2 regions of the Enterobacter wuhouensis genome follow, and region 1 is predicted to be linked to the other one. Evidence: predicted binding sites of a transcription regulator. Region 1 holds the regulator's gene; the other holds the start of a gene.
What was found. Region 1 encodes PurR, which represses purine synthesis genes. Its sites were predicted from a motif close to CANGCAAACGTTTGCNTG; they were not measured.
Positions count from the first base shown of each region.

Region 2: a site for PurR is predicted at 1,688-1,705, ahead of purM (phosphoribosylformylglycinamidine cyclo-ligase). Genes of this name have one in related genera too.

Region 1 is NZ_CP142124.1:2,064,997-2,069,212, reverse strand. It holds gene VPX56_RS09920 (C40 family peptidase) at 1-372, shown strand, start outside; gene sodB (superoxide dismutase [Fe]) at 494-1,075, shown strand; gene VPX56_RS09910 (MFS transporter) at 1,113-2,279, opposite strand; gene cydH (cytochrome bd-I oxidase subunit CydH) at 2,444-2,533, opposite strand; gene purR (HTH-type transcriptional repressor PurR) at 2,831-3,856, shown strand; gene punR (DNA-binding transcriptional activator PunR) at 3,875-4,216, opposite strand, start outside.
Region 2 is NZ_CP142124.1:3,397,517-3,401,732, forward strand. It holds gene VPX56_RS16205 (6-phospho-beta-glucosidase) at 70-1,500, opposite strand; gene purM (phosphoribosylformylglycinamidine cyclo-ligase) at 1,766-2,803, shown strand; gene purN (phosphoribosylglycinamide formyltransferase) at 2,800-3,441, shown strand; gene ppk1 (polyphosphate kinase 1) at 3,671-4,216, shown strand, end outside.

The DNA of each region.
Region 1 (4,216 bases):
ATGGGGCAGATTGGTAAACCGTATCACTGGGGAGGAACTTCCCCACGTACCGGTTTCGACTGCAGCGGTCTGGTCTATTACGCCTATAAAGATTTGGTCAAATTCCGCATTCCGCGTACCGCGAACGAAATGTATCACCTGCGTGATGCGGCGCCGGTCAACCGCGGCGAGCTGGAAAACGGCGATCTGGTCTTCTTCCGCACCCAGGGACGTGGCACGGCTGACCATGTCGGCGTCTATGTCGGTAACGGGAAATTCATCCAGTCGCCGCGCAGCGGTCAGGATATCCAGATCACCTCCCTCAGCGAAGATTACTGGGTGCGCCACTATGTCGGTGCACGCCGCGTCATGACGCCGAAAACCATTCGTTAACCCCTGCCCTGCCGCATCCGTGGCAGGGTAAGTTCCTCTTTTGCATACCCTTTCAATTTGCTATTCTGTCCTTGTTGTCTGTAGGGTTATTGGCAACGTAAATATAATAAGGAGAGAAGCAATGTCGTTCGAATTACCTGCACTACCGTATGCAAAAGACGCCCTGGCACCCCACATTTCTGCAGAAACCCTGGAGTACCACTACGGCAAACATCACCAGACCTACGTCACCAACCTGAACAATCTGATTAAAGGCACCGACTTTGAAGGCAAAACGCTGGAAGAGATCGTACGCAGTTCAGAGGGTGGCGTGTTCAACAACGCCGCGCAGGTGTGGAACCACACCTTCTACTGGCACTGCCTGGCCCCGAATGCGGGTGGAGAACCAACCGGTGAGCTGGCTGCCGCCATTAACGCCGCGTTCGGCAGCTTCGCTGATTTCAAAGCGAAGTTTACCGATGCCGCCATCAAGAACTTCGGTTCTGGCTGGACCTGGCTGGTAAAAGAAGCCGACGGCAAGCTGGCTATCGTCTCTACCTCTAACGCGGGTACGCCGCTGACCACCAGCGCAACGCCGCTGATGACCGTAGACGTGTGGGAACACGCTTACTACATTGATTATCGCAACGCGCGTCCTAACTATCTGGAGCACTTCTGGGCGCTGGCAAACTGGGAATTTGTAGCGAAGAACTTCGCTGCGTAAGAGACTCGCAGAAGGGTTCGCCCTTCTGCGTTTTGATTTACTCTGCGGTGCACACCGCGTCAGGCTGATGACGGCCCGACGCCAGCACCAGCAGCAGACCCAGCGCGGCAATGACTGCCCCCATCACCGGCACAACGCTGTACCCCAGACCGCCAGAGATTACCGCCCCACCCGCCGCGGCACCCAGGGCATTGCCCAGGTTGAATGCACCGATATTGACAGAAGACGAGAGGCCCGGCGCTTCGTGCGCGACGCGCATCACGCGCATCTGCAGCGGAGGCACCACCGCGAAGGTCGCCGCGCCCCAGACAACCATCGCCACTGCCGCACCGACTTCGCTACGCGCCAGCCAGGGGATCGCCACCATAATGACGATCAGCAGCATTAAAAAGCCTTTGAGCGTGCCGCTAACAGAGCGGTCGGCCAGCCTGCCGCCCAGATAGTTACCGAGAGAGAAGCCCACGCCTATCAGCACCAGCATCGCGGTAATAAAGAGCGGCGTTGCATGAGTGATATCGTGCAGCACAGGGGAAATATAGGTGTAGAGCGTAAACATCGCCCCAGCGCCGAGAACGGTTGTCAGCAGTGCGGAGAGCACCTGTGGGCGTACCAGCACCGACAGCTCTTTACGCACGTCAGGGCGTTCGCCTGCGCTCCCTTTTGGCAGAGAGAAGAACAGCGCCACCATCGCCACCACGCCCAGCCCGGCGGTCGCAAGGAATGACATACGCCAGCCGATCGCTTCCCCAAGCCAGGTAGCCGCAGGTACGCCGCCGATGTTGGCTATCGTCAGCCCCATAAACATGGTGGCGACCGCGCTGGCCTGCTTGTGCTTTGGCACCACGCTTGCGGCTACAACGGAGCCCAGGCCAAAGAACGCGCCGTGGTTAAGACTGGTCAGGATACGCGACAGCATCAGCGTGGTGTAATCCGGCGCAATGGCGGAGAGCACGTTGCCCAGCGTAAAAATCGCCATCAGGAATATCAGCGCGTTGCGGCGCGCGCGGTGAGAAAGCAGCAGCGTCATCAAGGGAGCCCCCACCATCACGCCGATCGCATAGGCGCTGATCAGCATACCGGCAGCCGGGATTGAGACGTCTACGCCCCGGGCGATAACGGGCAGTAACCCCATAGGGGAGAATTCAGTGGTGCCGATCCCAAAAGCGCCAATCGCCAGGGCCAGCAGAGGAAAATTGATTTTCATGGGTCAACTCCGGATGCCGTGTCGGAGTGCGACACAGGAATAAGAAGTCAAAAGCATGACATCAATCACAAAAAATGAGAAGTTAACATTTTGGCAAAAGATTTTTGCCGGAGAAGTAACAATCGGGGCAAGTTCGGAGAGAGCAAGCGCTCCCCCCGATTAAATCAGTGCAGTACAGCCGTCAGACCCGCAGCAACAATCAGAGCCAGCACGATAACGGTGGTGGTCAGCGAAAACTTAAGATCGGTACTCATCAATTTTTCTCCTTTTAATCACCCTACGAAAAGTGAGCTTGCTCATTTTTACACAGTTTACGTCAAAAATCTTCCAGGATTTAAACTGATATCCACTTTAGCTCTTCCCCTTTTCATCAAGATAGGACAAAATTCCACGCTAAATTTATTAGCGTACCGGCCATTGACCCCCTCCTGACGTCCTGTGTCGTTTTCCCGGCGTGTCGCAATTCCAGATTGCGTAATAAGGGTGAGAGAAGGCAAACGTTTACCTTCATGTTTTTCAGGAGCTTAGGATATGGTCTGGAGTGACATTTAATGGCAACAATAAAAGACGTAGCAAAACGCGCAAACGTTTCCACTACAACCGTATCACATGTAATTAACAAAACCCGCTTTGTTGCTGAAGAGACGCGCAATGCGGTCTGGGCCGCTATCAAGGAACTGCACTACTCGCCGAGTGCGGTGGCGCGCAGCCTGAAGGTGAATCACACCAAATCTATCGGCCTGCTGGCTACCAGCAGCGAAGCGGCCTATTTTGCCGAGATTATCGAAGCGGTTGAGAAAAACTGCTTCCAGAAAGGCTATACCCTCATTCTGGGGAACGCGTGGAACAACATTGAAAAACAGCGTGCCTATCTGTCGATGATGGCGCAAAAGCGCGTCGATGGCCTTCTGGTCATGTGTTCCGAGTACCCGGAGTCCGTGCTTTCCATGCTGGAAGAGTACCGCCACATTCCGATGGTGGTGATGGACTGGGGCGAAGCGCGAGCCGACTTCACCGACTCGGTGATTGATAACGCGTTTGAAGGCGGCTACATGGCAGGCCGTTACCTGGTGGAACGCGGCCACCGCGAGATTGGCGTGATCCCAGGCCCGCTGGAGCGAAATACCGGCGCAGGCCGTCTGGCCGGCTTTATGAAAGCCATGGAAGAAGCGCTCATCACCGTGCCGGAAAACTGGATCGTGCAGGGTGACTTTGAGCCAGAATCGGGCTATCGCGCCATGCAGCAAATTGTCTCCCAGCAGCACCGCCCGACTGCGGTCTTCTGCGGTGGGGATATCATGGCAATGGGTGCCCTCTGCGCGGCGGACGAGCTGGGTCTGCGCGTGCCGCAGGATATTTCCGTGATCGGGTATGACAACGTGCGTAACGCCCGCTTCTTTACGCCGGCGCTGACCACTATCCACCAGCCGAAAGATTCGCTGGGCGAAACGGCCTTCAACATGCTGATGGACAGGATCGTCAACAAGCGTGAAGAATCCCAGTCCATCGAGGTCCACCCGCGCCTTATCGAGCGCCGTTCCGTTGCGGATGGCCCGTTCCGCGACTACCGTCGTTAATCGTTTTACGGGAGCCAGCTACGCTGGCTCCCGTAACCACTCCCGATTAAGCGTTTCGCTGTCGCCCAGGTAATCCAGCAGCCAGGCCATTGCGGGCGACACGTCATTTTGCTGCCAGGTCAGGCAGCAGGCCGCATCCGGGAACGGGTTCTCCAGCGTAAGCGCCACCCATTCTCCGGTATCGATACGCGGACGCGCAAAATGAACCGGCACCATTCCCACGCACAAACCGGCGGAAAGGCAGGTTGCTGAGGATCCCCAGTCAGGGGCAACGACGCGACGCTGGTTGTCCAGCAGCCAGGTAATACGCTTCGGCAGCGAGCGCGACGTATCCTCAAGCACCAGCGACGGCCAGCTGCG
Region 2 (4,216 bases), 1.3 Mb from region 1:
CGGGTGGCGCTAACGCTTACCCGGCCTACACGTCCCGTAGGCCCGGTAAGCGTTAGCGCCACCGGGCAATTATAGCTGCTCGCCGTTGCTCGCAATCACCTGCTTATACCAGTCGAACGATTTCTTCTTGCTGCGGTTCAGCGTGCCGTTCCCTTCGTTGTCTTTATCGACAAAGATAAACCCGTAGCGTTTTTTCATTTCGCCGGTTCCGGCAGAGACCAGGTCGATACAGCCCCACGGCGTATAGCCCATCAGGTCAACGCCGTCTTCCACCACCGCTTTTTTCATCTCGCTGATGTGCGCGGCGAGGTAGTCAATGCGGTACTGGTCGTTCACCGTGCCGTCGCTCTCCTGCACGTCGATCGCGCCGAAGCCGTTCTCAACGATAAACAGCGGCAGCTGGTAGCGATCCCAGAACCAGTTGAGGGAGTAGCGCAGCCCCACCGGATCAATCTGCCAGCCCCAGTCGGATTTCTGCACGTATGGGTTAGAGACCAGACTCTTGCTCTCGTCGTAATCCAGCTGCGGGTTGTCCGGCGTCGCCTTGGTAGCGAAGGACATATAGTAGCTGAACCCGATGTAGTCCACGCAGCCCTGCATCAGCGCCGCTTTATCTTCTTCGGTGATATCCAGCGCGAAGCCGCGACGCTCGAAGTAGTTGAGCAGATGCTGCGGATACTTGCCGCGCACGTGCACGTCGGTGAACCAGTAGCGGCGGTGCATGGCGTTCATCGCCATCATCATGTCGTCCGGCGCGCAGGTCAGCGGATAGATTGGGCACATGGCGATCATGCAGCCGATCTGCAGCGACGGGTTAATCTCCCGCCCCGCTTTTACCGCCAGGGCGCTGGCCACCAGCTCGTAGTGCGCCGCCTGGAACATCACCGGCTCGCGGTCTTCGCCCGGCGCGTACTTCAGCCCGGAGTTGGTGAACGGGGCAAAGTCTTCGTGGAAGTTAGCCTGGTTATTGATCTCGTTAAAGGTCATCCAGTACTTCACCTTGTGCTGGTAGCGCTGGAACACCACTTTTGCGAAACGCACGAAGAAGTCGATCAGCTTACGGTTGCGCCAGCCGCCGTATTCGGTGACCAGGTGGAACGGCATCTCAAAGTGGGACAGGGTAATAACCGGTTCGATACCGTGCTTCAGGCATTCGTCGAACAGATCGTCATAGAATTTCAGGCCAGCCTCGTTCGGCTCCAGCTCGTCGCCCTTCGGGAAAATACGCGTCCAGGCAATAGAAGTACGGAAACATTTGAAGCCCATCTCGGCAAAGAGTTTGATGTCTTCTTTATAGCGATGGTAGAAGTCGATGGCTTCGTGATTAGGGTAATTTTTCCCCTGCAGCACGCCGTTGGTGATTTCACGCGGCACGCCGTGCGCGCCGGCGGTCATGACGTCGGCAACGCTAACGCCTTTTCCGCCCTCTTTCCAGCCGCCTTCGAGCTGATGCGCGGCAACGGCACCACCCCACAGAAAACCTGCTTTAAATCCTGACATTCGCTTTCCCTCATTCTGCGTTATTTTCTGCAAAAACAGTTACAGAAACCGGTTTCAGTCCAATGATGTGTAAAGGGGCTTCGCGTTGCAAGCAGTTCACCGAAACCGGTTTCATTTTCGTGAACGGAGTCAAGTTTGGCGGCCTGCGTCCGTGCGAAAGAAAAAAAACACGCGCGCCGAGAATAGGCTCGCAAACGTTTGCCTGGACTGTTAGAATTGCGCCGATTTTTCTTACTAGCTATGCAATCGCGTGGGGATTTAAGCCGTGACCAACAAAACTTCTCTCAGCTACAAAGATGCCGGTGTTGATATTGACGCAGGTAATGCGCTGGTTGACCGAATCAAAGGTGTGGTGAAAAAAACCCGCCGCCCGGAAGTGATGGGTGGTCTGGGTGGCTTCGGCGCACTGTGCGCGCTGCCGCAAAAATATCGTGAACCTGTTCTGGTCTCGGGTACGGACGGCGTAGGCACCAAGCTGCGTCTGGCGATGGATCTTAAACGTCACGACACGATCGGTATCGATCTGGTGGCGATGTGCGTGAATGACCTGGTGGTCCAGGGCGCAGAGCCGCTGTTCTTCCTCGACTACTATGCGACCGGCAAGCTGGACGTGGACACCGCAGCCAGCGTGATCAACGGTATCGCCGAAGGCTGCCTGCAGTCCGGCTGTGCGCTGGTGGGCGGCGAAACCGCTGAAATGCCGGGCATGTACCACGGCGAAGATTATGACGTCGCAGGCTTCTGCGTCGGCGTGGTAGAAAAATCAGAAATTATCGACGGCAGCAAAGTGGCTGACGGCGATGTGCTGGTTGCGCTGGCCTCCAGCGGCCCGCACTCCAACGGCTACTCCCTGGTGCGTAAAATCCTCGAAGTGAGCGGCTGCGACCCGCAGACCACCGAGCTTGACGGTAAACCGCTGGCCGATCACCTGCTGGCACCTACCCGCATCTACGTGAAAAATATTCTGGAGCTGATCGAGAACGTTGACGTTCACGCTATTGCCCACCTGACCGGCGGCGGCTTCTGGGAAAACATCCCGCGCGTGCTGCCGGACAACACCCAGGCAGTGATCGACGAATCCTCATGGCAGTGGCCGTCCGTCTTCAACTGGCTGCAGACCGCGGGCAACGTCAGCTCTCACGAAATGTACCGCACCTTTAACTGCGGCGTGGGCATGCTGATTGCCCTGCCAGCAGACGAAGCGGACAAAGCGGTTAAGTTCCTGAATGAAAAAGGTGAAAACGCGTGGAAAATCGGTACGATTAAAGCTTCCGATTCCGAACAGCGTGTGGTCATCGAATGAAAAACATCGTGGTGCTCATTTCCGGCAACGGAAGCAATTTGCAGGCAATCATAGACGCCTGCAAGCAGAAGAAAATCAATGGCACCATTCGGGCAGTATTCAGCAACAAGGCCGACGCGTTCGGCCTTGAGCGCGCGCGGGAAGCGAATATTCCCGCGCACGCGCTGGAAGCCAGCCAGTTCGCAGGGCGTGAGGCCTTTGACCGCGAGTTGGTTCTGGAAATTGATGCCTACGCGCCGGACGTGGTGGTGCTGGCGGGCTATATGCGTATTCTTAGCCCGGCATTTGTCAAACACTACGCCGGTCGACTGCTGAATATCCACCCTTCCCTGCTGCCGAAATATCCCGGCCTGCACACCCACCGTCAGGTACTGGAAAACGGCGACGAAGAGCACGGTACTTCCGTGCATTTCGTTACCGACGAGCTCGACGGCGGCCCGGTTATTCTGCAGGCGAAAGTGCCGGTCTTTGATGGCGACAACGAAGACGACGTAACCGAACGCGTGCAGGCTCAGGAGCACGCCATTTACCCGCTGGTGGTCAGCTGGTTTGTCGACGGACGTCTTGAGATGCGCGACGGCGCTGCCTGGCTGGACGGCGTTAAGCTTCCACCGCAGGGCTATGCGGCTGACGAGTAGTTTGTTTGAATTGCCCGGCGGCGCTTCGCTTGCGCGGGCCTACGGTTCCGTAGGTCGTGGTAAGCGCAGCGCCACCCGATAATCCCTTCTCCAACCCTCTAAAATCCCCAACAAAAAAAATAACTGTCATACTTTTCTGGCACTGTTGGACATATCGTGGAAATGCTCGCCATAATAAGGACGAGACGGATTTACCACGTCCTGTGATTGAACTGGAGTGTGAGCTGTAATGGGTCAGGAAAAGTTATATATCGAGAAAGAGCTAAGCTGGTTAGCATTTAACGAGCGTGTACTCCAGGAAGCGGCAGACAAAAGTAACCCGCTGATTGAGCGTATGCGTTTTTTGGGTATTTATTCCAACAACCTGGATGAATTCTACAAGGTTCGCTTTGCCGAACTGAAGCGGCGGATCATCATCAGCGAAGAGCAGGGTTTAAATTCCCACTCGCGCCATCTGCTTGGAAAAATCCAGTCTCGCGTAATGAAAGCCGATCAGGAGTTTGATGGCCTCTACAACGAGCTGCTGCTGGAAATGGCGCGTAACCAAATCTTCCTGATTAACGAACGCCAGCTCTCCGTTAACCAACAGACCTGGCTGCGCCACTACTTCAAACACTACCTGCGCCAACACATCACCCCTATTCTGATCAACCGCGAAACCGACCTCGTGCAGTTCCTGAAGGACGATTACACCTATCTGGCGGTGGAAATCATTCGCGGTGAGAACATTAGCTACGCGCTGCTGGAAATTCCGTCCGATAAGGTTCCGCGCTTT